One region of the Paenibacillus sp. FSL K6-2393 genome, then DNA from elsewhere that is predicted to be linked to it. Evidence: a T-box and tRNA genes for the amino acid it is inferred to sense, from the RefSeq annotation. Region 1 holds a T-box; the other regions hold tRNA genes.
The links. The T-box of region 1 lies ahead of tyrS (tyrosine--tRNA ligase). A T-box ahead of a tRNA ligase gene usually reads a tRNA of that ligase, here a tRNA-Tyr.

Region 1 (9,493 bases):
CCGGGAATATACGGGATTAGTAATCACTTGATTAATACAGATTGGCCCAAGGTGAAACGTGGAAAAGAAGGGCTGGAGAAAATCATCCAAGGGGAAGACGAAGATACCCTGACAGAACAAATATTAGGTTTGCTGCAAATTGCAGATCCTTCAGTGGATGAACTTTTGCCTCATACAGGCGTTCCATTGGAGTGGGAACGTTTGTTATCACCCATCTTCGTTAGAAGTGAGAAATTCGACTATGGGACCAGAGCTTCATCCGTTGTTCTGATGAACAGAGAAGAAGTGTTTTTTACGGAGATGGTTCACCAGAACGGAGAGGTAATCGAGCAACGTTTTAACATTAATCCTCTCAACTGGACAAGCTGAGAATATGAAATAAATGATGTTCAGACCTTATGCATTAATGTGTCAACTTATATAACGCGACATAAACGGTATGAGAATACCTTTTGTATAACATGCCCAATTTTAGTTGGGCTCTTTATCTCTTATCACAATTCTATGTTATGAATCATGGAACTTCCCTGAATAGTTTATATAATGTGAATCAACATAACATGATTTTGCAGTGGTTCAGTTGATTCTAATTTCAGGGGGGCAACGTGGGATGAAAGAAACCAAAAAGATGAGAGTTTTTTCACTCGGGATTCAGCACGTATTAGCGATGTATGCGGGAGCAATTCTGGTGCCTTTGCTTGTGGGCAGAGCACTAAATCTGACTGCAGAGCAGTTGGCGTATCTGGTTTCCATTGACCTGTTAACGTGTGGGATTGCAACGTGGCTTCAGGCTCGGAAAGGCAAGTACTTGGGTATTGGTCTGCCAGCGGTGCTCGGAAGTTCTTTTGTAGCGGTGACACCCATGATAGCGATTGGATCGCAATACGGAATTCCTGCCATATATGGGTCGATCATTGCAGCGGGTTTATTTATCGTCATCTTTGCTGTGTTTTTCAGCAAAATCGTCAAATTGTTTCCGCCAGTTGTGATTGGTACAGTGGTAACGATCATCGGTCTTGCGTTAATTCCAACCGGTATTAAAAATATGGCTGGTGGAGCAAACAGCGAGAATTTCGGAAGTTTGGACAATTTGGCGCTTTCATTTGGTGTATTACTGTTCATTCTAATCCTGAATCGATATGCTCGCGGTTTTGTTAAATCTCTGGCTGTTCTCCTTGGTATTATCGTGGGGACCCTCATCGCAGCCTTCATGGGAAAAGTAAATTTTGCCGCTGTACAGGAAGCCTCTTGGTTCCATTTACCTCAACCCTTTTACTTTGGTTGGCCTACCTTCGAAATCGGCCCAATCATTACAATGATTATTGTAGGTACAGTCGTTATCATCGAATCAACAGGTGTATTTATGGCTTTGAGCAAAATCTGTGATCAACCGATCAACGAAAAAGATCTGGCACGGGGATATCGCGCAGAAGGTCTCGCGTTTGTCCTGGGCGGCATATTTAATGCTTTTCCATACAATACATTTGCACAGAATGTTGGTTTGGTTCAGCTCTCCAAAGTGAAAACGACCAATGTTGTTGTTGCAGCCGGAGGTATCCTGGTCTTTCTGGGACTCATTCCAAAGGTAGCTGCTTTTGCAACCATTATTCCAAGTGCTGTCCTCGGAGGAGCGACTGTTGTCCTGTTTGGAATGGTCGTCTCATCCGGGATCAAAATGCTGCAAAACGTTGATTTTGGAAAACAATCCAATCTATTAATCGTGGCTTGCTCCGTTTCGCTTGGGCTCGGTGTTACTGCTGTACCCGATCTGTTTGCCCAGCTTCCTCAGAGTATTCGGATTATTGTTAGCGATGGTATTATCACGGGAAGCCTGTCAGCGATCCTGCTTAATGTCTTCTTTAACCTCGCTTTGAAAAAAGAGAGCTTGCCAGTACAGCCTATACAGGCTCAAGAAGCACACACGTAATCCTTGTAATAACAGACGTGTCATCTGGTAGTAAGTGGAATAGATCCAAGATGGTTTTCTGGGAAGTGGAATGAAAGACAATGATTCCACTTGGCAAAGAAACCTCTTGGATTTTTTTTGCTTACGATTCATGAGGAATGCAAAAGGCATGCAAATATGCTAAAGTTTCATCAAGAACATTTAATATGTTCGTTTAAGTCAACATCCTCTTGAATTGAATTTCCATGCGACTACATAAATGAGCATCGGTTCACAAGGCTACAATATAACCAAGGGATATCCCTTGTGCAGAAAAGGAGTTGTGATCACATGCAACAAGAAACATTGAACAAAGGGTGGAACTTGGAGAATAGTTATGCGGAGTTACCGCAACCCTTCTATACAAGTCAGGGCGCAGTGCCTGTTCAATCACCAAAGCTAATCATTTTTAATAGACTGCTTGCTTCCAGCTTGGGACTGGATGTGGAGTCTCTTGACAGTGAGGAAGGAGCACAAATTTTTGCAGGTAACCTGATTCCGGAAGGAGCTGAGCCTCTGGCTCAGGCCTATGCAGGACATCAATTCGGAAATTTCAACATGCTTGGTGATGGACGTGCTTTGCTGCTGGGTGAACAGATTACGCCACAGGGCGAGCGAGTGGATATCCAGCTGAAAGGTTCAGGAAGAACACCGTACTCTCGTGGAGGAGATGGACGTGCTGCTGTAGGGCCCATGTTGCGAGAGTATATTATTAGTGAAGCGATGTATGCACTGGGTATCCCAACGACACGCAGTCTGGCGGTGGTATCAACAGGAGAAAACATTATCCGCGAAACAGAGCGGCCTGGGGCTATATTAACCCGGGTGGCTTCCAGTCACATCCGGGTAGCAACCTTTCAGTACGCAGCAAGGTGGGGATCTATTGAAGATCTCCGGGCGTTGGCTGATTACACATTGAATCGACATTATCCTGAGGTTGCTCACGTCGAAAATCGTTATCTTCTGCTCCTTCAGGAAGTGATTAAGCGGCAGGCGGCTCTCATTGCCCAGTGGCAGCATGTTGGATTCATTCATGGCGTGATGAACACGGATAACATGGCCATTAGTGGTGAGACCATCGATTATGGTCCGTGCGCCTTTATGGATGCTTACAATCCTTCAACCGTATTCAGCTCCATTGACAGGCAAGGTCGCTATGCTTATGGTAATCAACCGTATATTGCCGGGTGGAATTTGGCTCGTTTTGCCGAGACACTTCTGCCGTTGTTGCATGAAGATGAAGAACAGGCGGTGCAACTCGCTCAGGATGCTATGGCACAATTTTCTGAATTGTACCATCATCATTGGCTCAAGGGAATGCGTGCCAAATTGGGCTTGTTGGATGAAGAGGCCGAAGATGAAGCGCTGATCAAGGATCTTCTTGAACTTATGGAGAAGCATAGTGCAGATTACAACAATACGTTCCTGGCTTTGACCTTTGATAGGTTGGAAGGGACAGCTTTGTTTGGCACGCCAGAATTTGCTGAATGGCATGAGCGGTGGCAAGCAAGATTGGACAGACAGCAAGAGGAGAAGGAAGTCTCTCAACAGTTGATGAGAACAAGCAATCCAGCCGTCATTCCCCGAAATCATCGGGTCGAGGAAGCCCTTGAGCAAGCGGAGAACCACGGAGATCTTAGCGTAATGCAGAAGCTTTTGGTAGTTCTTTCAGACCCGTTCGCTCACTCACCTGAGCAGGCTGAATATGCCGAATTGCCAGCACAGTGCAATACTTCGTATCAGACTTTTTGTGGAACCTGATTGAACAGTATGGAATGAAGAGGCTGCCTTGGGCAGCTTTTTCATTTTTCATTCTGTCTTCGACGTTAGAATCCAACGAGGGTATTGAATTTGGAGAATGTCATGCAATAATTAGAGAAGTAGAGATTTACTTTTACAGAGGCAGGTGCATTCATGTCCAACATGTTAAGCAAACAACAATTGGCAGACATCCTTTTACAGCTTTTAGAGCGTACATCTTTCCCTAGGGAACAGATGCAGAACTATGTTAACCGCTTGTTTGAGAGCTTTAAATGGGATGGTGTGCCCTATGTAGAGAGTGGAGAAGATACGTATATCGTTCGAATATACGAACGTGGTCTTGTCTCATTGGAGAAACGGGTGAAACAGCCGGATGAAGTCATCTATTGGTTGCTGGCAGATATTATTTTCACTGCGACGCATGTAGGGTTGTTGGAAAGACATGGCGTGGATAATAAAGAGACGCATTTGAACTATACAAATGATGTGATGAAGGACCTGAACAGGGGGGTTCTGGAAGCCTTCCAGCAGATCGGTAATCCGTATTTACATTGGCATCAGACGGGTAAACGTCAGGAGTTAAAGAGCATGGCATAAAGAAAAGTGAGGTGTGTAACGTGAGTGAGCAAGATATTAATGATGTATGGTATGACTATGCTGTGTTATTTGTCGAGAAAAAGAATGAATCTGAACATGGCTGGGCTTCGTTGACTTCGAACGAGCAGGACATTGCTGCTTTATGGCTGTTAGAGGCGGATATCTTTAATGGCGGTTTTATACAGTTTTTCTGTAACTGGGGGGAAGAGGTGTACCGTTACGCGTTGCGGGCATTACATATCATTGGTGCGACTCAAGTCGTGGAGATCATAACGTCAGCATACGGCTGCATTGAGCACTTGAAAGAGGATGAAAGGCTTACTGAGCTGTGGGATATTCCTAAATCCCTGAAAAAGGAACAAGAGCAGCAGTTAGATGCGCTGGACCAGCAGTTTTGGAAAAATGAGGATCAGATCGCGGAGAAAGCCCATGGTTATTATCACGGAAAATTGAACATGATGATTATATAATCTGGTTTCAACTATGCATCCGTTGTTCTGTTCAATGATTAATACTTGGTCTTGCAATGACTGAAACGTTCGGCTATACTTGCTATAAATTGAATACATGAATCACGTTGATAGAGCGCAGTAGCGGCTTTGTCCCTGTTACAGAAAGTCAGGGGTTGATGGAACCTGATACATACAAGGGCTGCGAATTACACTCTGGAGTACTTGGGTAATGCCAAGCGGATGGGCAAACGATATATTGCCAAAAGTGGTATGGATAACGTGTTAAGGTCACGTGTTGTCCATGCAATTTGGGTGGTACCACGGTTATGATAATCGTCCCTGTGTCTAATGAAGACAAGGAGGCGATTTTTTTGTGTCCAAAAAAGCCGTTCCAGCGTGTTATTTCGTAATTTAACGTAGATCATGACTGAATCTTGAGGATAGAAAAGGGGTTATACGAATGAATATTATTGATGAACTACAGTGGCGTGACGCCATTAACCAGCAGACGGATGCAGAGGGACTGCGTGAGTTGACCGAAACCAAATCAGTTTCATTGTACTGTGGCGTTGACCCTACGGGGGATAGCATGCATATCGGACATCTCATTCCCTTCATGATGCTGAAACGGTTTCAACTGGCAGGACATCGTCCAGTCATTCTGATTGGTGGAGCTACAGGCACGATTGGTGATCCAAGTGGTCGTCAGGCAGAACGTTCTTTGCAAACGATGGAGCAAGTGCAGGAGAATGTGGATGCACTGACAGCACAGATGAAGAAGTTGTTTGTAACAGACGGTGATAATCAGGTTCGCATGGTGAACAACTACGATTGGACGCACAAGATCAATGTCATTGAATTCTTGCGTGACTACGGCAAAAACTTTAACCTCAACACCATGCTGGCTAAGGATGTAGTTGCGAGCAGACTGGAAGGCGGAATTTCGTTTACCGAGTTTTCCTACCAGATCCTTCAATCACTCGACTACCTGCACCTGTTCCAGAACGAAGATGTACAGCTTCAAATCGGCGGTTCTGATCAATGGGGGAATATCACGAGTGGTCTTGATCTGATTCGTAAAAAAGAAGGATCTGAAGCGAAGGCGTACGGTCTGACTATTCCGCTCATGCTCAAATCCGACGGTACGAAATTTGGTAAAACAGCTGGCGGAGCAATCTGGCTTGATCCGAACAAAACGACACCATTTGAATTCTACCAGTTCTGGGCGAATACAGATGACCGTGATGTGATCAAATACCTGAAATACTTTACCTTCCTGAGCAAAGAAGAAATTGAAGCTTTGGCTGAAAAGGTAGAGACAGAGCCGCACAGACGTGAAGCACAGAAAGCACTCGCGGAAGAAATGACAAAATTCGTTCACGGCGAAGAAATGCTGGAACAGGCTAAACGTATTACAGCGGCGCTGTTCAGTGGTGATATCCGTTCCCTGACGGCGGATGAAATCGAGCAGGGATTCAAGGAAATGCCAACATTCGAGACGGACGGCGAAGCGAAAAATATCGTGGACTGGCTCGTAGATCTGGGCCTGGAGCCATCCAAACGCCAGGCGCGTGAGGATGTCACCAAAGGTGCGATCTCCATGAATGGTGAGAAAATCACGGAGCTTGAATTCACAGTGTCGGCAGAACACGCCATTGGCGGTAAATTCATCATTATCCGTAAAGGTAAGAAGAACTACAGCTTGGTCAAACTTCAATCGTAGTTTCCAAGAAATAGTACGTAACACAGGCACGTATAGAGACTAGAATAGACACACAAATAAAGATACAAATACAGAAACAAAAAGACCGTCTTCCATCTCTGTCAGGCGACAGAAGGGAGACGGTCTTTAGTATAAGAGGTCATTACTTGACCTATAGTTTATTGATTAACGATCGCTGTGATTTCTTCATCCAGATCAAGTCGTACATTCTCACGGTACGCCCGGATGTTGTATTCACTGTGCAGGTAGCGAAGAATCGCTTCAATCATATTGGACTCGACCAGATATTGACTGCGTCCTTGGATCCAAACTTCAGCGGAATAACCTGTATCTTCTTCCCAGCTCAGTTCTACATTCACATCGGTTGGACGTACACCCTTACGTTCTGCCATATGAATACAGATTGCATTCACAATTTCATCCATGCTCAGAACCATAGAGATTAGTACCGTCCGTTTCTGTTACGGTCATCATCACGATCATTGCGACGGTCATAACGACCATCCGCTGCAGGTTTGCGGCGATTGGAGATGGCTCTGAAGAGTGCCATAGCCAGCATAACAATCAACATAATTGCTGCAACGTTCACGAGCAATCCAAGGATGTTACCCAGGGCGCCCATGCCACCGAACAGTCCGCCGAACATCATACCAGCAAGACCACCAAGCATCATGCCTTTCATGAAGCCTCCGCCACCGCCGAAGAATCCACCACCACGGGTTGCAGCTGCACCAGTACCGGAGTTATTACCGGAATTGGATTGATTCACGTTGTTGTTGGAGTCGGATTTCTTAGGAGTGTTGGTATAACTTTTTGTACCGGATTTGAATCCGCCACCACGTCTTGCATCTGCAGAATCCGGATTCGTTACTCCCACTGTTGCGAACAATAATGTAAAGGCCATAAATACCATCATTAGATGTTTAACTCCAAATTTTTTCTTCATTGTAAAGATCGTAACCCCCCGATTAATTTGTTTGAATCGCCCAAAAATGGGCCTTACTCATGTAATACGGTCAACTTGCAGGAACGTTTCAAATTTTATTAAATTTCTGAAACGCTTGGACTTGGGTCTTGAATTGCAGCTTGGCCATCAAGCAATTGGGTAACCCAATGACACCATTCCAGGCCTGTTTGTGCATGCATCAACCCTTTTTGTACCAGGATGTAGCTTCCAAAATCTCGGTTGCCTACACGAAGATTATCCTGAGGTATACGTGACTTCAGATCCTCGAAATAACGTATGCGTTCCATAAACCAGCTTTTACGCTCGTTAAGAATGCGTCTCATGCTTCCGTCTTCCGCTATGCCAACACACAAAATACGCAAATTAAATTCATCGCGTGTAACCGGTGCGGTAACAGGAGTAATCATCCATTCCAAGAGCTTTTCAATGCCTTTTTCCGTAACTGCGTACATTTTCTTGTCCGGTTTGTCAGACTGTTGTACCCAGCGGGAGGCCAATAACTCATCGTTTTCCATCTTGGACAGGAGTGGGTAGATCTGGCTGTGTTTCGCCTGCCAATGCGGCTGGATCTTCAGCATCAGATCATAGCCCGATGACTCCTCGCGGGTAAGCAGCCCGAGCAATCCGTAGGAAAGTATGTTCATGCACATGTCTCCTTAATATTAGGGCTAGGTCAGAGAGAACAATCGTTTTTACTTTCTTTGACCGCTTTCATAAAAAGTGTACACTGAAACTGTATGGTTTGACAACCTGACAGAACAACTGCCTTAATTTAGACAAAAAAAAGTGCGAACCATAAGGTCCGCACTCCAAACCATTTAGAGAGATGCCTGTTGTCCATACCCCTCAGCGACAAGATCAAGCTCACCTGTGGCAGAATCGATAACCATGCCGTGGACGGGTACATTGGGAGGAAGTAAAGGATGCTTCTTGATCACTTCCACAGTATGTTTTACCCCTTCTTCGACGCTGTCAAACCCACGCAACCATTTTTGCAAACGGATGCCCGAATTCTCCAGAGTAGTCATGACTTCTTCCGATACACCACGCTCTACCATATGTCCAATCATGGTCTCAGCGTGAAGGGAAGCCATACCACATTCCGTATGACCCACTACCAGGACTTCATCTGCACCCAGTTCATAGATGGCGACAAGCACACTACGCATTACACTCCCGAAAGGCTGAGATATAATTGCGCCTGCGTTTTTGATGATTTTCACATCACCGTTTTTCAGGTTCATGGCCTTGGGCAGCATTTCCACCAGACGTGTATCCATACAAGTGATGATAACCATCTTTTTGGTTGGAAACTTGCCAGCCGTATACTTTTCGTATTCTTTGGTCTCGACAAATGATTTGTTGTAAGCCAAAATCTCTTGAATGTTGTTCATGTCCATTGCCTCCTGTTATCCAATACGACGAGCACGGCCACTTGCATATGATGCAGCTTGTCCTACACGCCTTTGCTTTAATAGTATTTCACGGTCAGCAGATGGCATTACTCCAACCCTTTAGAGGTTGTTCAAAAAGTCCACTTTTGATTACAAATCATGCCTGAGGGCATCATCGGCATCGAAGTTGAACGCCATTTCCATCTTCTCGGTAATGAAAACCAGACTTTTTGAACACGTATCTTTAGGAGAACAATGCAATTTTCATCTGTTAAAAGTTGATTATACGCAATGCAAAAAGTATCATCAATAGGGTATAACATTTTTTTTGAAGAGGTGAACGATAACAATGGATAAACAAACACAGGAACATTTGGAATCCTTCCGTAATCTGGCTCGTAAAATTAAGAGCTATCATGAAGCCATTGGTTTGCTTCACTGGGATCTGCGCACAGGTGCGCCGAAAAAAGGCGTTCCGACTCGTTCGGAGACGCTGGGTATGTTGTCCACCGAAGCATTCAAGCTGCAAACCTCAGCTGACATGAAGACTTACCTGGATGCGTTAACGACTCCAGCGGTATTGGAACAGCTCCAAGATATAGATCGTCGTCTGGTTGAAGATTGCAAGAAAGAATATGATCGCAGTCAATCCGT
Region 2 (9,493 bases), 1.7 Mb from region 1:
AGAGTAGTGTAGTTACCGGGAATCATAATAATCTCACCCAGTGTCTGATTGAAGGTGAGATTATCTGGGAAGCGGACAGCGCTTTAAGTGATTTGCGAGAAGAACTGTCTACCTTTGGGGCAGAATTGCGTGAGCAGAAGCTGCTACATGAATTCACCAGTTTCTTGAGAATGTATGTGGAGGCCAAACGTCATATTCAGGAAGGTCATGTTGTAGACGCCTACTACAATGTATTGGAGGCTCTGGGGAACTGGGCAAGAATTGTATTGATTGAACAGGGGATATACCCGGATCATGCCGTCTGGACACATGTGCAGAATCTGGATCGCGCTTTATGGAAACTATATCAAGAGCTTACCGTAAGCTCGGAAACGCTGGAGCAGCGAGTAGAGCTTGTCCTGCTTGCCTGTGAGTTTTCCGTAATGTCCAAAATGAGTGAATGCTCAGAACTGCTGCTGCGTGTGTTAAGAAGTCGCAAGGAGCCGTGGAGCATGAATGAACTTGTTCATCATCCGCAGTTAAGATTTGTTCGAGAAGATCTGCCTTTGGTTATACGTAAGCTGGTCTTTCGTTCTATTGTAAAAGAATCGGCAGGATGGCCATCGATCGAAGGAGAAGGTAGGGAAATTCGGTATTGGATTGAGGCATAACCTCCTCCCGAAGCCTGACGCTATATTGATCACATAAGGGAGGGGAAACCTTCCTTTTTTGTTTGTTTAATAATTTATAAAAAGAGGTTGACTCTCATTCACGATATATGATACATTATATTTCGTTCCTCAAACGAGATTATCGCCAACAAACGATAAATTCTTCAGAGGAAAAGTGAAGAACTAAAGCCTCAAAAAAAGAAATCAAAAAAAGTTCTTGACGAAAACAAACGAAATGTGTTACATTATTTAAGTCGCCGCCGAAACTTGGTTGAGACGAAAAAGAAGTGAAACAAATCGTGTTTGATCTTTGAAAACTGAACAACGAGTGAGTAAACATTCTGCTTGCAGAATGAACGCAAAAGTTGGAAACAAGCCTTGGCTTGGATCGGCTGGAGCACAAATGAGATTTTTAATCTCGTCAGATTCAAAATGAGCTTATCGCTCTTTTCAATACTTTATTGGAGAGTTTGATCCTGGCTCAGGACGAACGCTGGCGGCATGCCTAATACATGCAAGTCGAGCGGACTTGAAGAGAAGCTTGCTTCTCTGATAGTTAGCGGCGGACGGGTGAGTAACACGTAGGCAACCTGCCCTCAAGTTTGGGACAACTACCGGAAACGGTAGCTAATACCGAATAGTTGTTTTCTTCGCCTGAAGGAAACTGGAAAGACGGAGCAATCTGTCACTTGGGGATGGGCCTGCGGCGCATTAGCTAGTTGGTGGGGTAACGGCTCACCAAGGCGACGATGCGTAGCCGACCTGAGAGGGTGATCGGCCACACTGGGACTGAGACACGGCCCAGACTCCTACGGGAGGCAGCAGTAGGGAATCTTCCGCAATGGGCGAAAGCCTGACGGAGCAATGCCGCGTGAGTGATGAAGGTTTTCGGATCGTAAAGCTCTGTTGCCAGGGAAGAACGCTTGGGAGAGTAACTGCTCTCAAGGTGACGGTACCTGAGAAGAAAGCCCCGGCTAACTACGTGCCAGCAGCCGCGGTAATACGTAGGGGGCAAGCGTTGTCCGGAATTATTGGGCGTAAAGCGCGCGCAGGCGGTCATTTAAGTCTGGTGTTTAATCCCGGGGCTCAACCCCGGATCGCACTGGAAACTGGGTGACTTGAGTGCAGAAGAGGAGAGTGGAATTCCACGTGTAGCGGTGAAATGCGTAGATATGTGGAGGAACACCAGTGGCGAAGGCGACTCTCTGGGCTGTAACTGACGCTGAGGCGCGAAAGCGTGGGGAGCAAACAGGATTAGATACCCTGGTAGTCCACGCCGTAAACGATGAGTGCTAGGTGTTAGGGGTTTCGATACCCTTGGTGCCGAAGTTAACACATTAAGCACTCCGCCTGGGGAGTACGGTCGCAAGACTGAAACTCAAAGGAATTGACGGGGACCCGCACAAGCAGTGGAGTATGTGGTTTAATTCGAAGCAACGCGAAGAACCTTACCAGGTCTTGACATCTGAATGACCGGTGCAGAGATGTACCTTTTCTTCGGAACATTCAAGACAGGTGGTGCATGGTTGTCGTCAGCTCGTGTCGTGAGATGTTGGGTTAAGTCCCGCAACGAGCGCAACCCTTATATTTAGTTGCCAGCACTTCGGGTGGGCACTCTAGATAGACTGCCGGTGACAAACCGGAGGAAGGTGGGGATGACGTCAAATCATCATGCCCCTTATGACCTGGGCTACACACGTACTACAATGGCCGGTACAACGGGCTGCGAAATCGCGAGATGGAGCCAATCCCAACAAAGCCGGTCTCAGTTCGGATTGCAGGCTGCAACTCGCCTGCATGAAGTCGGAATTGCTAGTAATCGCGGATCAGCATGCCGCGGTGAATACGTTCCCGGGTCTTGTACACACCGCCCGTCACACCACGAGAGTTTATAACACCCGAAGTCGGTGGGGTAACCGCAAGGAGCCAGCCGCCGAAGGTGGGATAGATGATTGGGGTGAAGTCGTAACAAGGTAGCCGTATCGGAAGGTGCGGCTGGATCACCTCCTTTCTATGGAGAATCGTTTCCTGCAACGGAAACATTCAAATATGCAGCTTAGCTGCAAAAACACTCACTCGTTGCTCAGTTTTGAGAGCTCAAACTCTCAAACAGCTTGCTTTTGCATGGAGCTTGTTCTTTGAAAACTAGATATCGAAACGAAAGTAAATGCGAATTAGAACATTCCTTTTTAGCTGAACTTGTGTAAACAAGTGAAGTGTTTATAAGGTAGATTGCATGAGCGAGTGATCGAAATGGAACGACTTTTGGATTTGCGCAAGCAAACCAAGCGGAGTGACAGCTCGAACACGAGCGATATGGTTAAGCTACTAAGAGCACACGGAGGATGCCTAGGCGCTAGGAGCCGATGAAGGACGTGGCGAACAACGAAACTGCCTCGGGGAGCTGTAAGCAAGCTTTGATCCGGGGGTGTCCGAATGGGGAAACCCAGCTGGGGTAATTTCCAGTTACTCATAACTGAATACATAGGTTATGTAGAGGCATACCAGGGGAACTGAAACATCTAAGTACCCTGAGGAAGAGAAAACAATAGTGATTCCGTCAGTAGCGGCGAGCGAACGCGGAGAAGCCCAAACCAGAGAGCTTGCTCTTTGGGGTTGTGGGACGTCTCACATGGAGTTACAAAGGAACCGGTTAAGCGAAGAGGTCTGGAAAGGCCCGCCAAAGAAGGTAAAAGCCCTGTAGTTGAAAGTCTGTTCCCTCCGAGACGGATCCCGAGTAGTGCGGGGCACGTGAAACCCCGTATGAATCCGGCAGGACCATCTGCCAAGGCTAAATACTTCCTAGCGACCGATAGTGAAGCAGTACCGTGAGGGAAAGGTGAAAAGCACCCCGGAAGGGGAGTGAAATAGAACCTGAAACCGTGTGCTTACAAAAAGTCAGAGCCCGTTTTAGGGGTGATGGCGTGCCTTTTGTAGAATGAACCGGCGAGTTACGTTCCCGTGCAAGGTTAAGGTGAAGAGCCGGAGCCGCAGCGAAAGCGAGTCTGAATAGGGCGACTTAGTACGTGGACGTAGACCCGAAACCGGGTGATCTACCCCTGTCCAGGGTGAAGGTGCGGTAACACGCACTGGAGGCCCGAACCCACGCATGTTGAAAAATGCGGGGATGAGGTGGGGGTAGCGGAGAAATTCCAATCGAACTCGGAGATAGCTGGTTCTCCCCGAAATAGCTTTAGGGCTAGCCTCGGAAAACAGAGTCGTGGAGGTAGAGCACTGATTGGGTGCGGGGCCCGCAAGGGTTACCAAGCTCAGTCAAACTCCGAATGCCATAGACTTACTTCCGGGAGTCAGACAGTGAGTGCTAAGATCCATTGTCAAAAGGGAAACAGCCCAGACCATCAGCTAAGGTCCCCAAGTGTGTGTTAAGTGGGAAAGGATGTGGAGTTGCACAGACAACCAGGATGTTGGCTTAGAAGCAGCCACCATTGAAAGAGTGCGTAATAGCTCACTGGTCGAGTGACTCTGCGCCGAAAATGTAACGGGGCTAAACACACCACCGAAGCTATGGCTTGATGCTTTGCATCAGGGGTAGGGGAGCGTTGTATAAGGGTTGAAGGTGTACCGTAAGGAGCGCTGGACATTATACAAGTGAGAATGCCGGTATGAGTAACGAAAAGATCAGTGAGAATCTGATCCGCCGAAAGCCTAAGGGTTCCTGAGGAAGGCTCGTCCGCTCAGGGTAAGTCGGGACCTAAGGCGAGGCCGAAAGGCGTAGTCGAAGGACAACAGGTCGAAATTCCTGTACCACCGTAAGCCGTTATGAGCAATGGGGGGACGCAGTAGGGTAGTGACGCGGACTGATGGATGTCCGTCTAAGCAGTGAGGCTGATGTGTAGGCAAATCCGCACATTGTAAGGCTGAGCTGTGATGGGGAGCGAAAATTGTAGTAGCGAAGGTCATGATCTCACACTGCCAAGAAAAGCCTCTAGCCAGGTGAAGGTGCCCGTACCGCAAACCGACACAGGTAGGCGAGAAGAGTATTCTAAGGCGCGCGGAAGAACTCTCGTTAAGGAACTCGGCAAAATGACCCCGTAACTTCGGGAGAAGGGGTGCCCCGGTAGTGTGAATAGCACGAGGGGGCCGCAGTGAAAAGGCCCAAGCGACTGTTTAGCAAAAACACAGGTCTGTGCGAAGCCGTAAGGCGAAGTATACGGGCTGACGCCTGCCCGGTGCTGGAAGGTTAAGGGGAGTGGTTAGGGAGTAATCCCGAAGCTGTGAACCGAAGCCCCAGTAAACGGCGGCCGTAACTATAACGGTCCTAAGGTAGCGAAATTCCTTGTCAGGTAAATTCTGACCCGCACGAATGGCGTAACGACTTGGGCGCTGTCTCAACGAGAGATCCGGTGAAATTTTAATACCTGTGAAGATGCAGGTTACCCGCGACAAGACGGAAAGACCCCATGGAGCTTTACTGCAGCTTGATATTGAATTTGGGTACGATCTGTACAGGATAGGTGGGAGCCTTTGAAGTGGGAGCGCAAGCTTCCATGGAGGCAACGTTGGGATACCACCCTGATCGTATCTAGGTTCTAACCTGGTACCGTAATCCGGTGCGGGGACAGTGTCAGGTGGGCAGTTTGACTGGGGCGGTCGCCTCCTAAAGAGTAACGGAGGCGCCCAAAGGTTCCCTCAGAATGGTTGGAAATCATTCGAAGAGTGCAAAGGCATAAGGGAGCTTGACTGCGAGACCTACAAGTCGAGCAGGGACGAAAGTCGGGCTTAGTGATCCGGTGGTACCGCATGGAAGGGCCATCGCTCAACGGATAAAAGCTACCCTGGGGATAACAGGCTTATCTCCCCCAAGAGTCCACATCGACGGGGAGGTTTGGCACCTCGATGTCGGCTCATCGCATCCTGGGGCTGAAGTAGGTCCCAAGGGTTGGGCTGTTCGCCCATTAAAGCGGTACGCGAGCTGGGTTCAGAACGTCGTGAGACAGTTCGGTCCCTATCTGTCGTGGGCGTAGGAAATTTGAGAGGAGCTGTCCTTAGTACGAGAGGACCGGGATGGACGTACCGCTGGTGTACCAGTTGTTCCGCCAGGAGCACCGCTGGGTAGCTATGTACGGACGGGATAAACGCTGAAAGCATCTAAGCGTGAAGCCCCCCTCAAGATGAGATTTCCCAGTATGTAAGACCCCTTGAAGACGACGAGGTAGATAGGCTGGGGGTGGAAGTGCAGCAATGCATGGAGCTGACCAGTACTAATCGGTCGAGGGCTTATCCAAATATGCAAGTTCTAAATCGCGTGTTTCGTTTCGAATCTAGTTTTCAGAGAACGATCTCTGAAGCATATTCCCTGATAGCTCAGTTGGTAGAGCACTCGACTGTTAATCGAGTTGTCACAGGTTCGAGCCCTGTTCGGGGAGCCATATGGAGAGGTGTCCGAGCTGGCCGAAGGAGCACGATTGGAAATCGTGTAGGCGTCACAAGCGTCTCGAGGGTTCGAATCCCTCTCTCTCCGCCATAATATTAAGGCCCGTTGGTCAAGGGGTTAAGACACCTCCCTTTCACGGAGGTAACAGGGGTTCGAATCCCCTACGGGTCATAATAACTTCAAAAAAAGAAGTTGATTTTTACAACAAGATTATGGTATGATCATAAATGTGTTGTTCGGAGGCTTAGCTCAGCTGGGAGAGCATCTGCCTTACAAGCAGAGGGTCGGGGGTTCGATCCCCTCAGCCTCCACCATATAAACTTTATAACGACGCGGGGTGGAGCAGCCCGGTAGCTCGTCGGGCTCATAACCCGAAGGCCGCAGGTTCAAATCCTGCCCCCGCAATTATACTTTCCTTTGAGAAAGTGATCTGGAACCGTGGTGTAGTTGGCCTAACATGCCTGCCTGTCACGCAGGAGATCGCGGGTTCGAATCCCGTCGGTTCCGCCATTTAATCTTTACATGAGGCAAACTGTTCACTACATCTGCTGTATGGCACTGATGCCCTATATAAAGTGTAAGGAATTAAGATTAGACTTTATTATGGCTCGGTAGCTCAGTCGGTAGAGCAGAGGACTGAAAATCCTCGTGTCGGCGGTTCGATTCCGTCCCGAGCCACCATTTTTAAAACAATTTAATATGCCGGTGTAGCTCAACTGGTAGAGCAACTGACTTGTAATCAGTAGGTTGGGGGTTCAAGTCCTCTCGCCGGCACCATGTAATCCTGGAGGATTAGCGAAGTGGCCAAACGCATCAGACTGTAAATCTGCTCCCGTACGGGTTCGGTGGTTCGAATCCATCATCCTCCACCAGTTTTTAGGGGCATAGTTTAAAGGTAGAACAACGGTCTCCAAAACCGTTGGTGTGGGTTCAATTCCTGCTGCCCCTGCCAATTAACTTTTTAGATAATAACCTTTTGTGGCGATCGTGGCGAAGTGGTTAACGCACCGGTTTGTGGATCCGGCATTCGGGGGTTCAATTCCCCTCGATCGCCCCTTTGTTTTTTCATTTTTTATTGGGGATTAGCCAAGCGGTAAGGCAACGGACTTTGACTCCGTCATGCATAGGTTCAAATCCTATATCCCCAGCCATTATGCGGACGTGGCTCAGCGGTAGAGCATCGCCTTGCCAAGGCGAGGGTCGCGGGTTCGATTCCCGTCGTCCGCTCCAAAATATGGCGCCATAGCCAAGTGGTAAGGCACAGCTCTGCAAAAGCTTTATCCCCAGTTCGAATCTGGGTGGCGCCTCCAGCATATGCCGGCGTGGCGGAATGGCAGACGCGCTCGACTCAAAATCGAGTGGGAAACCGTGGAGGTTCGAGTCCTCTCGCCGGTATATTGAATAGCCCTACATGTTGCTTATGCAATGTGTAGGGCTATTTTCATTTTATATAAATTGATTTTTTGTATTGTAAGGATAGTTGGACGTTAATAAAGATTGACGTATGATTATATTAAGTATATTGTAGATAAGTAAAGTCTTTAATGTAGAGGAGTGAAGTAGAGTGACTAATGGAAAAAATGTATTGGATACCGATCTGTTATTTGATCTTTCTGTATGGGAAGAGGCATGGAAGAATCGTCCGAGAAGTTCAAAATATAAGAAGAAAAGCGTCCCCTTTAATACAGAAGAAGCTTTTGAGCGGTGGGCCAGGGATTATCATGCACAGTCGTTCACTGAAGAAGGAAAGCAGCGTTCTGAGCGCATTATGGGCTGGATTGAGAATCAGGGTGTAGATTTTGCAGGGTTATCCATTTTGGACATTGGAGCAGCCTCAGGCATATTTACCATTCCTTTTGCGGAAAAGGGAGCAAGTGTGACCGCAGTTGAGCCTTCGGAGTTGCTTGTCTCCCTTATGAAAGAGACGATACCTTCATCTTTGGAATCCAATATCGAAATTGTAAACGAACGATATGAAGAAATCTCCATTAAGGATAAGGGTTGGGAGAAGAAATATGACTTTGCATTTGCATCCATGTGTCCGGCGATGTCGGATTGGGAAACGATTGAGCAGGCAATTAATTGCGCCCGGAAGTATGTGTATATAAGTACTATGGCGGGACAGAAGGAACACACACTAATGGATGAACTTAAGGATGTACTGGGAGTAACTTCTTCATACATGGCCGGTGATATGGGGTATATCCAACAGTTGCTGTATTTGAAGGGTTATTCTTATACGATGATTATTACGAGAGAAGTTAACTCATTTGAATTACCGGTGAAAGAGATTATCGAGCAGCTGCCAGAATGGCTTAATACGTATGAGTTCCCATCCGATGAAGATTCTCTCAGATTGGCTGAGAAGTACATTCGGGATACGTACAGGGATAGTACGGTGACCTTCTCACGTGGAGCAAGGTTTGGCAAAATTCTAATTCAACTTGAACAACCCAATATGAAAACAGTTCGCACTAAGGATAAGCGATAATTCGCGTAAGCTTGGCACGTGTACTGATAATCAGGAATTGAGACTGACAATGTAGTCTAACGTCTAAGATGACACTAGGAAGCATCGTACTACCAAACAAGAAGATGCACGTGTGAAACATATGAAGTTAAGATTGCAGAAGTGAAGTTGTAGGTGAAGGGTGCAGGTTATAAGCTCCCTCTTTTTTGAAGCCACTAATTCATCGACCGCTTTGAACCAGACCCTCATTTATTTAGAGATGTTCGAGACAACGAAAAACAAAACACATACCTCGTTTTCAGAGATGATCTCTGAAGCATATTCCCTGAAATTTCAGTTGGTGAGCAATCAACGGTTAATCGAGTTGTCACAGGTCCGAGCCCTGGCCCTGTTCGGGGAGCCATATGGAGAGGTATCCAAGCTGGCCGAAGGAGTACGACTTACAATCGTACTCCTTTTCTAATTTCGGTTCGACACTTCTGCTTTCTGCTTACGCTCCCGATACTGGCCGGGGGTGATTCCTTCCCATTTACGAAATGATCGGATAAAGTTTTGTGGATTGTTGTACCGAAGTCGTGCTGCGATATCTTTAACGGTTAGATCACTTTCGTCAAGCCATTTTTTAGCGATATTAAATCGGTACTTGGTCAGATATTCACTAAATGCACAGCCTGTCTCTTTGCGGAAAACACTACTTAAGTAGTTGGCATTGTAGTGAAGCTTAACAGCACATTCCTCAAGCGTCAGATCCTTATCATAATCTTGATGAATCATGGCAATCATTTTCTCAGATATATGTTGATACTGGGCATACTGTCTTGCTTTAAAAACCTGGATGATGGGCAAGATGACTTGATGGTTAAACCATTCCTCAACTTCAGCAGCGTACTGCAAACCATGAAGTTCATGAAACATCGAGCCCCGACCTTGGGAGATCTGTCCGAGTCGTATGCCGGATTCCTGAGTCATTTGCAAAAT
Region 3 (9,493 bases), on a different contig from region 1:
TACTTCAACACGCTGGTCATACCCGTATACAGCCTGACGACTATTATCAATGACACCAATCGCTCCATTGGCAAAAGTCATCGTTACAATAGCTGTATCCACGTCACCATGTTCCGCAAAAACCGGATTGATCAGCACATTGCCCTGAGCGTACACTTCTTCCACTTCACTCCCGGACAGATAACGGGCCATGTCAAAATCGTGGATCATCATGTCCATGAAGATCCCGCCAGATACCCGGATATACTCCGCAGGCGGTGGACTCGGGTCGCGAGACGTAATTTTGATAATATGCGGATCACCAATCGTACCATCCTGCACATGTGCACGTATCCGTCTGAAGTTGTGATCAAAGCGACGGTTAAATCCAATTTGCAGCTTCACACCAGCCTTCTGAACCGCTGATACAGCTGCTTGGGTCTGTGATAGATCCATGCTAACCGGCTTCTCGCAGAAGATGTGTTTGCCCGCCTGAGCGGCCTGTTCAATCAGCGGCACATGTGTATCAGTTGAAGAACAGATCAGCACCGCGTCTACATTAGGCATCGAGATCAACTCGCTGCTGTCCGTCGTTACAACAGGGATGCCACGACTGGAGGCCCAAGCCTCCAAATCAGGACCTGCAAACAAGTCACTGATTCCCACAATCTCGGCATGCGGGTTGCGCAGGAGATTGTCTGCATGAATTTTGCCGATCCGTCCAGCACCGATGATGCCAATTCTCACTTTGTCCTTGCCCATTCCGTTATCCTCCCTATGTGCGTCCATATGGGCTAGGCGTTCCCTTAGCCCGAGTGATGCTCTGGTTGTTACCAGCGCGCCGTTACCATCTTCTTGCGAGTGTAGAATTCAACACCATCCGTGCCATTAGCGTGCAGATCACCATAGAAGGACTTTTTCCAACCGGAAAACGGGAAAAATGCCATTGGTGCAGGTACGCCCAAGTTAATACCCAACATGCCCGCATCAATCGTTTCACGGAATTGACGCATACTCGCTCCGCTGCGGGTGAACAGACACGCTCCATTGGCAAAGTCGGAACGATTCGCCAGCTCAACGGCTTCCTCCAGCGTAGACACTCTTGCCACCGAGAGTACTGGAGCAAAGATCTCATCCTGCCAGATTTTCATATTGCTATCAACTTGGTCGAATACCGTTGGCCCTACAAAATAACCGGATTCACCTGTCGCCTGATCCTTACGTCCATCCCGAATCAAGGCCGCGCCTTCCTGCTCTCCGGATTCAATGTAACTGAGTGTGCGTTCTTTATGTGGTCCACGGATGACAGGACCGAGGAACACGCCCTCATCCATACCGTTACCAATGGTAATGCGGTCTGCTGCTTCCACCAGCTTTTGTACCAGTTCGTCAGCCACATCGCCCACAGCCACAACAACCGAACATGCCATGCAACGTTCCCCTGCTGAGCCAAAGGCTGCACTGGTAATCTCTTTCACGGTTAAATCCAGATCGGCGTCCGGCATAACGATGGAGTGGTTTTTGGCGCCAGCCAGTGCCTGTACCCGTTTGCCATGCTTGGATGCAGTGGTGTAGACGTATTCAGCCACAGGTTGTGATCCGACAAATGAGATCGCTTGAACATCCTTATGTTCCAGCAACCCGTTCACGACATCATGTGCACCGTGTACGATATTGAGCACGCCATCCGGAAGCCCTGCTTCCTTGAACAGCTCTGCCAGGCGGCCTGCCAGTAGTGGTGTACGCTCGGACGGCTTCAGGACAAACGTGTTACCACACGCAATAGCCAGCGGGAACATCCAGCACGGCACCATCATCGGGAAGTTGAATGGGGTAATCCCCCCAATTACGCCGATTGGGTAGCGGTACATGCCCGACTCCAGTCCTGTCGCGATGTCAGGCAGTTGTTTGCCCATCATCAGGTTCGGGGCACCTGCCGCGAATTCGACGCACTCAATACCACGCAATACCTCGCCGTACGCTTCGGCGTAGCTTTTACCGTTCTCCAGCGTCACCAGGCGAGCGAGCTCTTCCCAATGCTCTACCAACAGCTGCTGGTAGCGGAACAGAATACGTGCACGGCGTGGAACCGGTGTGCTGCTCCATGATTTGAACGCTTCTCGTGCTGTCTGAACCGCCAGATCCACGTCCGCTTGTTCGGAGAGTGGCACATGTGCAATAACCTCTTCTGTAGCCGGATTCACAACCGGCTCCGTACGAGTTGCCACTGGGGTTACCCAGGCACCTCCGATCCAGTTTTGTACCATTGTCGCTGTTGCAGACGCTTCAGAAATTCCTTTTCCCATAGCCCTGTCTCCCTTCACTTATGTGTGATCCCGTATGTTCAACTTATATCATTGATGTTGATCTGTATGAGTGTGTTATTCAAAGTATTGCAACGAGCTTCAAGACACGGTGATCTCGCCCCGATTGCAACGTTCAATGTAGTCATTCACCTGTTCCACCGTTGGCATCGCATCCGAACAACTGTGGCTCGAAATGACGATACTTGCTGCGCCACTGCCATACGCCATGCTGCGCTCAATCGTCCAGCCCTGCATCAATCCATACAGGAACCCGGCCGCATAGGAGTCGCCTGCACCAAACGTTTTGACCACTTTTGCCGGATAGCTGTCCGCACGGTGAGAAAGCCCTTCGCGTGTATAAGCAATGGAGCCTTCCTTGCCGTGTTTTATTACAACAATATTCGCTGAGAAATCAAACCATTTCTGTGCAGTTACCTGATCGCTATGATCCGGATTGTGGTCGAATGTCTCCATCATGTCGAACTCTTCACGTGTACCCAGGATGATATCGCATTTCTCGGCTGCGAGGTTATAATAGACCGCTGTCTCTTCGTCCGATGTCCAAGTGTATGGGCGATAGTCCAGATCAAACACAATAACCGTGCCATGTTTTTTCGCATACGTTAGTGCCTGTAATACGGCTTCACGGGATGGGCTCTGCGCGAGGGCTGTGCCTGAGATTAGCAGCACTTTGGAGTCAGCAATCAACTGCTCTTGCACCTCTTGCGCCTGTAATAACAGATCAGCTACATTGTCCCGGTACATCAGGATACTGCAATCCGTTGGGCTTTTGATTTCGGTAAAAGCAAGCCCCGTCACCGCTCCGGTGTCATCTGTAACTACATTTGATGTGTCGATGCCGTTCTTCTCCAAATAACTCTGGATGAATCTGCCCATCTGGTCATTGGCGATCTTACCGATAAAAGCCGTCTCCATACCCAGTCTGGACATGCCAATCGTAATATTGGCCGGAGAGCCGCCAACATACTTCGTGAACGTCATCGTCTCTTCCATCGGGCGATTGATCTCATTAGCGTTCAAGTCGATGCACAAGCGGCCAATCGCGGTGAAATCCTTCTTCCTGGATACCGGAAAGGATACATAAGTCATTGCATGTGAGCCCCTTTCTGTGGCGGGATTTTCCATGTTGTATATGGATATCTAGACTAGCTACTCATTCCATCGTAAGAACTTGTAAACGGCTAGAGTAGGTCAGTTTTATTTTCCAATCGTAACATTATACTCTTGCTGGCCTTCTTCCTTTTTCACTTCATAGGTGTGCCTCTGACCGCTGCAATGCTGAACGAATCAGCTGTGTTGGTATAACGATTCCATATAGTTCAAAGATCGCTTCGCATACTCATACGGGTTATGAATCGCAGGGTCCTGTTCTCCTTCAAGCATCGCCCAGCCATCGTATCCTCGTGTGATCAGTTCTTGCAGAATTGGTGCAAAATCAATGCATCCATCTCCTGGTACGGTGAACACACCTCTACGAATACAGCCGACAAAGTCAGATTGCTCCGCGCGTGCTTCATCCAGCACATGCGGGCGGATATCTTTCAGATGGATATAAGCGATCCGATCATAATGTTTGCGCAGCAGTTCAAGTGGATCGGCTCCGCCATAGTAGGCATGACCTGTGTCATAGAGTAGATACACGAGAGAAGGGTCCGTCAACTCCATCAGTCGATCAATCTCATCCGGTTGCTCTACCACTGTGCCTCCATGATGATGGTACGTAAGCTTCAACCCATGTTCACGTGCAATAGCTCCTGCTTCGTTCAACCCTTCAGCAAGGATATGCCATTCAGATTCATTGAGTCTGAGTACTTCTTTTTCATTCGGTGTCCGTCTTGGATCAAAATGAAGTGACCCGCCTACTTCGGCCGTACTGATCACCTTACTGCCCATTGATTGCAAAAATTCCGCATGTCTGCGATAACTGTCCAGCTCTGACTGACGATACGCCGGATCGGAGAAAAGTACTGATTTCCACTGAGAGACCAGCTTGATATTCCTTTTACTCAATTCCTCACGCAAAATAGTAGGATCGGTTGGATATTTGCGTCCCATCTCTGTGCCTGTCAGCCCAAGACGCTGAATGTCATCCAGAATCTGTGCACACGTTGTCGCATCACCATGCTCCTTCACATCTTCACCGACCCAATTGATCGGATGAATCCCAAGCTGGAATGGCAGCTTGCTCATTGCTCCACGTCTCCTTTGTCGTTCAACATTATGGTTCACTATATTAAACCGGATTAAATCGGTCTTGCTTTGGCACGGTTGGCTTGCATCGTGTGATGAGCATGAACTACCTTTTCCTCGGCAGATACTTCTGGAACACCTACATTCCACCACGACTCGTATCCACCTGCGTTGCTTCCAGGCACGACCGGAATCTCAATTAACGTACTCACTGTTTCGTTCTTCGCATCTCGGAGTGCCTGTTCCAGCTGTTCTGCTGTCTCCGCTCTATAGGATTTTGCTCCCATACTTCGGGCGTGAGCTGCAAAGTCCATTGGCATGTAATCCCCGGTCAGTCGTCCACTCTCGGATTCCCGATAACGGAACTCATTGCCGAACCCGTCACTACCATGTTCCCGCTGCAAATTATGAATACATTGGAATCCATTGTTGTTGAATAAGAGAACGGTCATCTTCTTCTGTTCCTGCAAACTGGTCACAAACTCCGAATGCAGCATCAGATAACTGCCATCACCGACCATGGCGTACACTTCACGATCCGGCTCGGCAAGTGCTGCTCCGAACGCTCCACTTACCTCGTACCCCATACAGGAGAATCCATACTCCATGTGATACGTCTTTGGTTCAGCCGCACGCCACAGACGATGCAGGTCTCCTGGCAGACTGCCTGCCGCACACACAATAACGGAGGAAGGATCAATCGTCCGATTAACTATGCCGACTGCTGTAGTCTGTGCCAGCCCTGCTTCATGTTGAGCTGCATACAGCCGATCCACTTCTGCATTCCACTCAGCGCGGAGATCAGCGATTTCAGATGCACCATATGCACTGCGGTATTGTCTTTGCTGCAATTCCTTCTGCAAAGCCTGCAATCCTTCGCGAGCATCTGCCAGAATGGCTTCCCCGCCTAACTTGGCGGCATCCATGCCGTTCAGGTTAATGTTGATGAATGAAGCTTCCGGATGTTGAAAAGCAGAGCGGGACGCCGTCGTAAAATCGGAGAAACGAGTACCGACGCCGATCACCACATCCGCTTCTCTCGCCAGCCTGTTGGCTGCTAGAGAACCTGTAACCCCGATGGCCCCCACATTCAGTGGGTGGTCCCAAGAAACTGCGCTCTTGCCCGCCTGCGTCTCGGCGATCGGAATACCAAATGCCTCGGCGAACTCCACGAGTTGGGCGGACGCCTCAGAGTACAACACACCGCCGCCTGCAACGAGCAGCGGCTTGCTACCACGAGCAATCTGCTCCGTGGCCCGTTCAATGGCTGCCTGTACCGGGGGGCGACGGTCCAGATAATGTACTTTGCGGGCAAAGAACGATTCAGGATAATCGTACGCCTCTGCCTGCACATCCTGCGGTAGCGCGAGCGTAACAGCTCCCGTCTCTGCCGGGTCGGTAAGCACACGCATGGCCTGTGTAGCAGCAATCATCAGCTGTTCGGGACGAACAATGCGATCCCAGTACTTGCTGACGGCTTTGAATGGATCAGTGGCTGAGATTGTATAATCACTGCTCACTTCCAACTGCTGCAGTACCGGGTCTGGTTCCCGTGTAGCAAAGTTATCTCCTGGAAGCAATAAAACCGGAATCCGGTTCACCGTTGCAGTAGCCGCTGCTGTAATCATATTCAAAGCACCAGGTCCAATGGATGTAGTGCATGCATAGATCTGTCTACGGTTCTTCTGCTTGGCATAGGCCGCTGCCGTATGCACCATACCTTGTTCGTTCTTCCCTTGCATATACGTTAGGCTTCCCGGACTGCGCTCCAGCGCTTCTCCAATGCCTGTTACGTTGCCATGTCCAAAAATACCGATGATTCCCTTCACAAACTTGGTTTCCACCCCGTCAACCGAGATATATTGCTGATCCAGGTATCGAAGCAGTGCCTGAGCCATCGTTAGTCGAATTGTTTTCATGAGTTTGATCGCCGTCCTTTCCTTTACGGGTTAAGCGCTTAATCTACGTTAAGTTTAAACGCCTTACCCCTAAAGGTTAAGCGCTTAATTGATATGGTATTACAGGTTAATGATTTACGCAAGCTATTTTTGTAAGCGTTTTTATAAAATGTGATAAAGAAGAGTATATCCAGGCGTTATACGGTGCGTTAGATCTGTTCCATTTGAATAGCGTCCACAATTAACAAGGACAAATTTAAGGTGGGGAAATTTATGCAAGTGCGGAATACATCCTGGTACAGGATAAAGAGCCATATACTCTCTGAGAGCACCACGTACTAAATTACCAATAAACCTATGAATGCAAAAAAAAGAAAGAGACGGTGAGTACCATCTCTTTCTTTTAAATATTTAAGCGGGTGATGGGAATCGAACCCACGCTATTAGCTTGGAAGGCTAAAGTTCTACCATTGAACTACACCCGCATAACAACAATCGGGATGACACGATTTGAACATGCGACCCCCTGGTCCCAAACCAGGTGCTCTACCAAGCTGAGCTACATCCCGTTATCTATACCGGCGAGAGGACTCGAACCTCCACGGTTTCCCACTCGATTTTGAGTCGAGCGCGTCTGCCATTCCGCCACGCCGGCAAAATATGAAGTTATAATGGCGCGCCCTGAGAGATTCGAACTCCCGGCCTTTTGATTCGTAGTCAAACGCTCTATCCAGCTGAGCTAAGGGCGCAAAATATTGGAGCGGAAGACGGGAATCGAACCCGCGACCCTCGCCTTGGCAAGGCGATGCTCTACCGCTGAGCCACTTCCGCAAATAAGGGATGCGCGTGGAGGGACTTGAACCCCCACGTCAAAGACGCTAGATCCTAAGTCTAGTGCGTCTGCCAATTCCGCCACACGCGCATATAATGGTGAGTCATGAAGGGCTCGAACCTTCGACACCCTGATTAAAAGTCAGGTGCTCTACCAACTGAGCTAATGACTCATAGAAAACTGGTGGAGGATGATGGATTCGAACCACCGAACCCGTACGGGAGCAGATTTACAGTCTGATGCGTTTGGCCACTTCGCTAATCCTCCAGGATTACATGGTGCCGGCGAGAGGACTTGAACCCCCAACCTACTGATTACAAGTCAGTTGCTCTACCAGTTGAGCTACACCGGCGTATTACATGGTGTTATAAATGGTGGCTCGGGACGGAATCGAACCGCCGACACGAGGATTTTCAGTCCTCTGCTCTACCGACTGAGCTACCGAGCCTTACTAGAATAAAAATGGCGGAACCGACGGGATTCGAACCCGCGATCTCCTGCGTGACAGGCAGGCATGTTAGGCCAACTACACCACGGTTCCAGATCACTTTCTCAAGGAAAGTATAATTGCGGGGGCAGGATTTGAACCTGCGGCCTTCGGGTTATGAGCCCGACGAGCTACCGGGCTGCTCCACCCCGCGTCGTTATAAAGTTATATGGTGGAGGCTGAGGGGATCGAACCCCCGACCCTCTGCTTGTAAGGCAGATGCTCTCCCAGCTGAGCTAAGCCTCCATTTTATGACCCGTAGGGGATACTCTCACTTCGTTCGAGACTGCGAAGCTGTTGCTATCGAAGTACATCCTCCGACGAACCTTTGGGATTCTCATCCCTTGTTGAAGCAATAGGTATTGCTATGACCCGTAGGGGATTCGAACCCCTGTTACCTCCGTGAAAGGGAGGTGTCTTAACCCCTTGACCAACGGGCCTTACTGGCTCCCCGAACAGGGCTCGAACCTGTGACAACTCGATTAACAGTCGAGTGCTCTACCAACTGAGCTATCAGGGAATGGTGGAGCCAAGCGGGATCGAACCGCTGACCTCCTGCTTGCAAGGCAGGCGCTCTCCCAGCTGAGCTATGGCCCCATACTCTGGTGTATTTCTTTGTTGTGGTCTTGCTATGGGCCCTGGTGGACTCGAACCACCGGCCTCACCCTTATCAGAGGTGCGCTCTAACCAACTGAGCTAAGGGCCCTTATCAATTTTCGAAAAAAAATACCCCATTGGGGTTTCGCTTGGCGGCGTCCTACTCTCCCAGGACCCTGCGGTCCAAGTACCATCGGCGCTAGAGGGCTTAACGGTCGTGTTCGGGATGGGTACGTGTGGAACCCCTCCGCCATCGCCACCAAACGCGTAGCTTACATTTCAGAGTGTTGTTCTCTGAAAACTAGATTCGAAACGAAACATGCGATTTAGAACTTGCTATTGGATAAGCCCTCGACCGATTAGTACTGGTCAGCTCCATGCATTGCTGCACTTCCACCCCCAGCCTATCTACCTCGTCGTCTTCAAGGGGTCTTACATACTGGGAAATCTCATCTTGAGGGGGGCTTCACGCTTAGATGCTTTCAGCGTTTATCCCGTCCGTACATAGCTACCCAGCGGTGCTCCTGGCGGAACAACTGGTACACCAGCGGTACGTCCATCCCGGTCCTCTCGTACTAAGGACAGCTCCTCTCAAATTTCCTACGCCCACGACAGATAGGGACCGAACTGTCTCACGACGTTCTGAACCCAGCTCGCGTACCGCTTTAATGGGCGAACAGCCCAACCCTTGGGACCTACTTCAGCCCCAGGATGCGATGAGCCGACATCGAGGTGCCAAACCTCCCCGTCGATGTGGACTCTTGGGGGAGATAAGCCTGTTATCCCCAGGGTAGCTTTTATCCGTTGAGCGATGGCCCTTCCATGCGGTACCACCGGATCACTAAGCCCGACTTTCGTCCCTGCTCGACTTGTAGGTCTCGCAGTCAAGCTCCCTTATGCCTTTGCACTCTTCGAATGATTTCCAACCATTCTGAGGGAACCTTTGGGCGCCTCCGTTACTCTTTAGGAGGCGACCGCCCCAGTCAAACTGCCCACCTGACACTGTCCCCGCACCGGATTACGGTACCAGGTTAGAACCTAGATACGATCAGGGTGGTATCCCAACGTTGCCTCCACGCAAGCTGGCGCTCACGTTTCAAAGGCTCCCACCTATCCTGTACAGATCGTACCCAAATTCAATATCAAGCTGCAGTAAAGCTCCATGGGGTCTTTCCGTCTTGTC

Region 2: it encodes a tRNA-Tyr, which carries the amino acid that the T-box ahead of tyrS (tyrosine--tRNA ligase) is inferred to sense. The anticodon was not compared.
Region 3: it encodes a tRNA-Tyr, which carries the amino acid that the T-box ahead of tyrS (tyrosine--tRNA ligase) is inferred to sense. The anticodon was not compared.

The regions. Positions count from the first base shown of each region.
Region 1 covers NZ_JBBOCU010000001.1:2,859,327-2,868,819, forward strand. The annotation lists gene MHI14_RS12640 (NRDE family protein) at 1-369, shown strand, start outside; gene MHI14_RS12645 (nucleobase:cation symporter-2 family protein) at 611-1,927, shown strand; gene MHI14_RS12650 (protein adenylyltransferase SelO) at 2,237-3,706, shown strand; gene MHI14_RS12655 (Imm63 family immunity protein) at 3,860-4,303, shown strand; gene MHI14_RS12660 (DMP19 family protein) at 4,324-4,773, shown strand; T-box leader at 4,872-5,099, shown strand; gene tyrS (tyrosine--tRNA ligase) at 5,216-6,478, shown strand; gene MHI14_RS12670 (YxcD family protein) at 6,637-6,915, opposite strand; gene MHI14_RS12675 (hypothetical protein) at 6,921-7,424, opposite strand; gene MHI14_RS12680 (PadR family transcriptional regulator) at 7,523-8,089, opposite strand; gene MHI14_RS12685 (beta-class carbonic anhydrase) at 8,264-8,839, opposite strand; gene MHI14_RS12690 (carboxypeptidase M32) at 9,189-9,493, shown strand, end outside.
Region 2 covers NZ_JBBOCU010000001.1:1,126,631-1,136,123, forward strand. The annotation lists gene MHI14_RS04780 (nucleotidyltransferase-like protein) at 1-650, shown strand, start outside; rRNA gene MHI14_RS04785 (16S ribosomal RNA) at 1,109-2,661, shown strand; rRNA gene MHI14_RS04790 (23S ribosomal RNA) at 2,969-5,896, shown strand; tRNA gene MHI14_RS04795 (tRNA-Asn) at 5,965-6,040, shown strand; tRNA gene MHI14_RS04800 (tRNA-Ser) at 6,044-6,135, shown strand; tRNA gene MHI14_RS04805 (tRNA-Glu) at 6,145-6,216, shown strand; tRNA gene MHI14_RS04810 (tRNA-Val) at 6,284-6,359, shown strand; tRNA gene MHI14_RS04815 (tRNA-Met) at 6,377-6,450, shown strand; tRNA gene MHI14_RS04820 (tRNA-Asp) at 6,478-6,555, shown strand; tRNA gene MHI14_RS04825 (tRNA-Phe) at 6,651-6,726, shown strand; tRNA gene MHI14_RS04830 (tRNA-Thr) at 6,747-6,822, shown strand; tRNA gene MHI14_RS04835 (tRNA-Tyr) at 6,832-6,917, shown strand; tRNA gene MHI14_RS04840 (tRNA-Trp) at 6,924-6,997, shown strand; tRNA gene MHI14_RS04845 (tRNA-His) at 7,027-7,099, shown strand; tRNA gene MHI14_RS04850 (tRNA-Gln) at 7,122-7,196, shown strand; tRNA gene MHI14_RS04855 (tRNA-Gly) at 7,201-7,275, shown strand; tRNA gene MHI14_RS04860 (tRNA-Cys) at 7,282-7,355, shown strand; tRNA gene MHI14_RS04865 (tRNA-Leu) at 7,362-7,440, shown strand; gene MHI14_RS04870 (class I SAM-dependent methyltransferase) at 7,610-8,536, shown strand; gene MHI14_RS04875 (helix-turn-helix domain-containing protein) at 8,975-9,493, opposite strand, start outside.
Region 3 covers NZ_JBBOCU010000002.1:312,982-322,474, reverse strand. The annotation lists gene iolG (inositol 2-dehydrogenase) at 1-741, opposite strand, end outside; gene MHI14_RS28570 (CoA-acylating methylmalonate-semialdehyde dehydrogenase) at 810-2,285, opposite strand; gene iolC (5-dehydro-2-deoxygluconokinase) at 2,385-3,395, opposite strand; gene iolE (myo-inosose-2 dehydratase) at 3,594-4,496, opposite strand; gene iolD (3D-(3,5/4)-trihydroxycyclohexane-1,2-dione acylhydrolase (decyclizing)) at 4,550-6,415, opposite strand; tRNA gene MHI14_RS28550 (tRNA-Gly) at 6,809-6,879, opposite strand; tRNA gene MHI14_RS28545 (tRNA-Pro) at 6,890-6,963, opposite strand; tRNA gene MHI14_RS28540 (tRNA-Leu) at 6,971-7,049, opposite strand; tRNA gene MHI14_RS28535 (tRNA-Arg) at 7,067-7,143, opposite strand; tRNA gene MHI14_RS28530 (tRNA-Gly) at 7,151-7,225, opposite strand; tRNA gene MHI14_RS28525 (tRNA-Leu) at 7,236-7,316, opposite strand; tRNA gene MHI14_RS28520 (tRNA-Lys) at 7,323-7,398, opposite strand; tRNA gene MHI14_RS28515 (tRNA-Tyr) at 7,408-7,493, opposite strand; tRNA gene MHI14_RS28510 (tRNA-Thr) at 7,503-7,578, opposite strand; tRNA gene MHI14_RS28505 (tRNA-Phe) at 7,599-7,674, opposite strand; tRNA gene MHI14_RS28500 (tRNA-Asp) at 7,690-7,767, opposite strand; tRNA gene MHI14_RS28495 (tRNA-Met) at 7,794-7,867, opposite strand; tRNA gene MHI14_RS28490 (tRNA-Val) at 7,884-7,959, opposite strand; tRNA gene MHI14_RS28485 (tRNA-Glu) at 8,082-8,153, opposite strand; tRNA gene MHI14_RS28480 (tRNA-Asn) at 8,158-8,233, opposite strand; tRNA gene MHI14_RS28475 (tRNA-Ala) at 8,235-8,310, opposite strand; tRNA gene MHI14_RS28470 (tRNA-Ile) at 8,346-8,419, opposite strand; rRNA gene rrf (5S ribosomal RNA) at 8,458-8,574, opposite strand; rRNA gene MHI14_RS28460 (23S ribosomal RNA) at 8,650-9,493, opposite strand, start outside.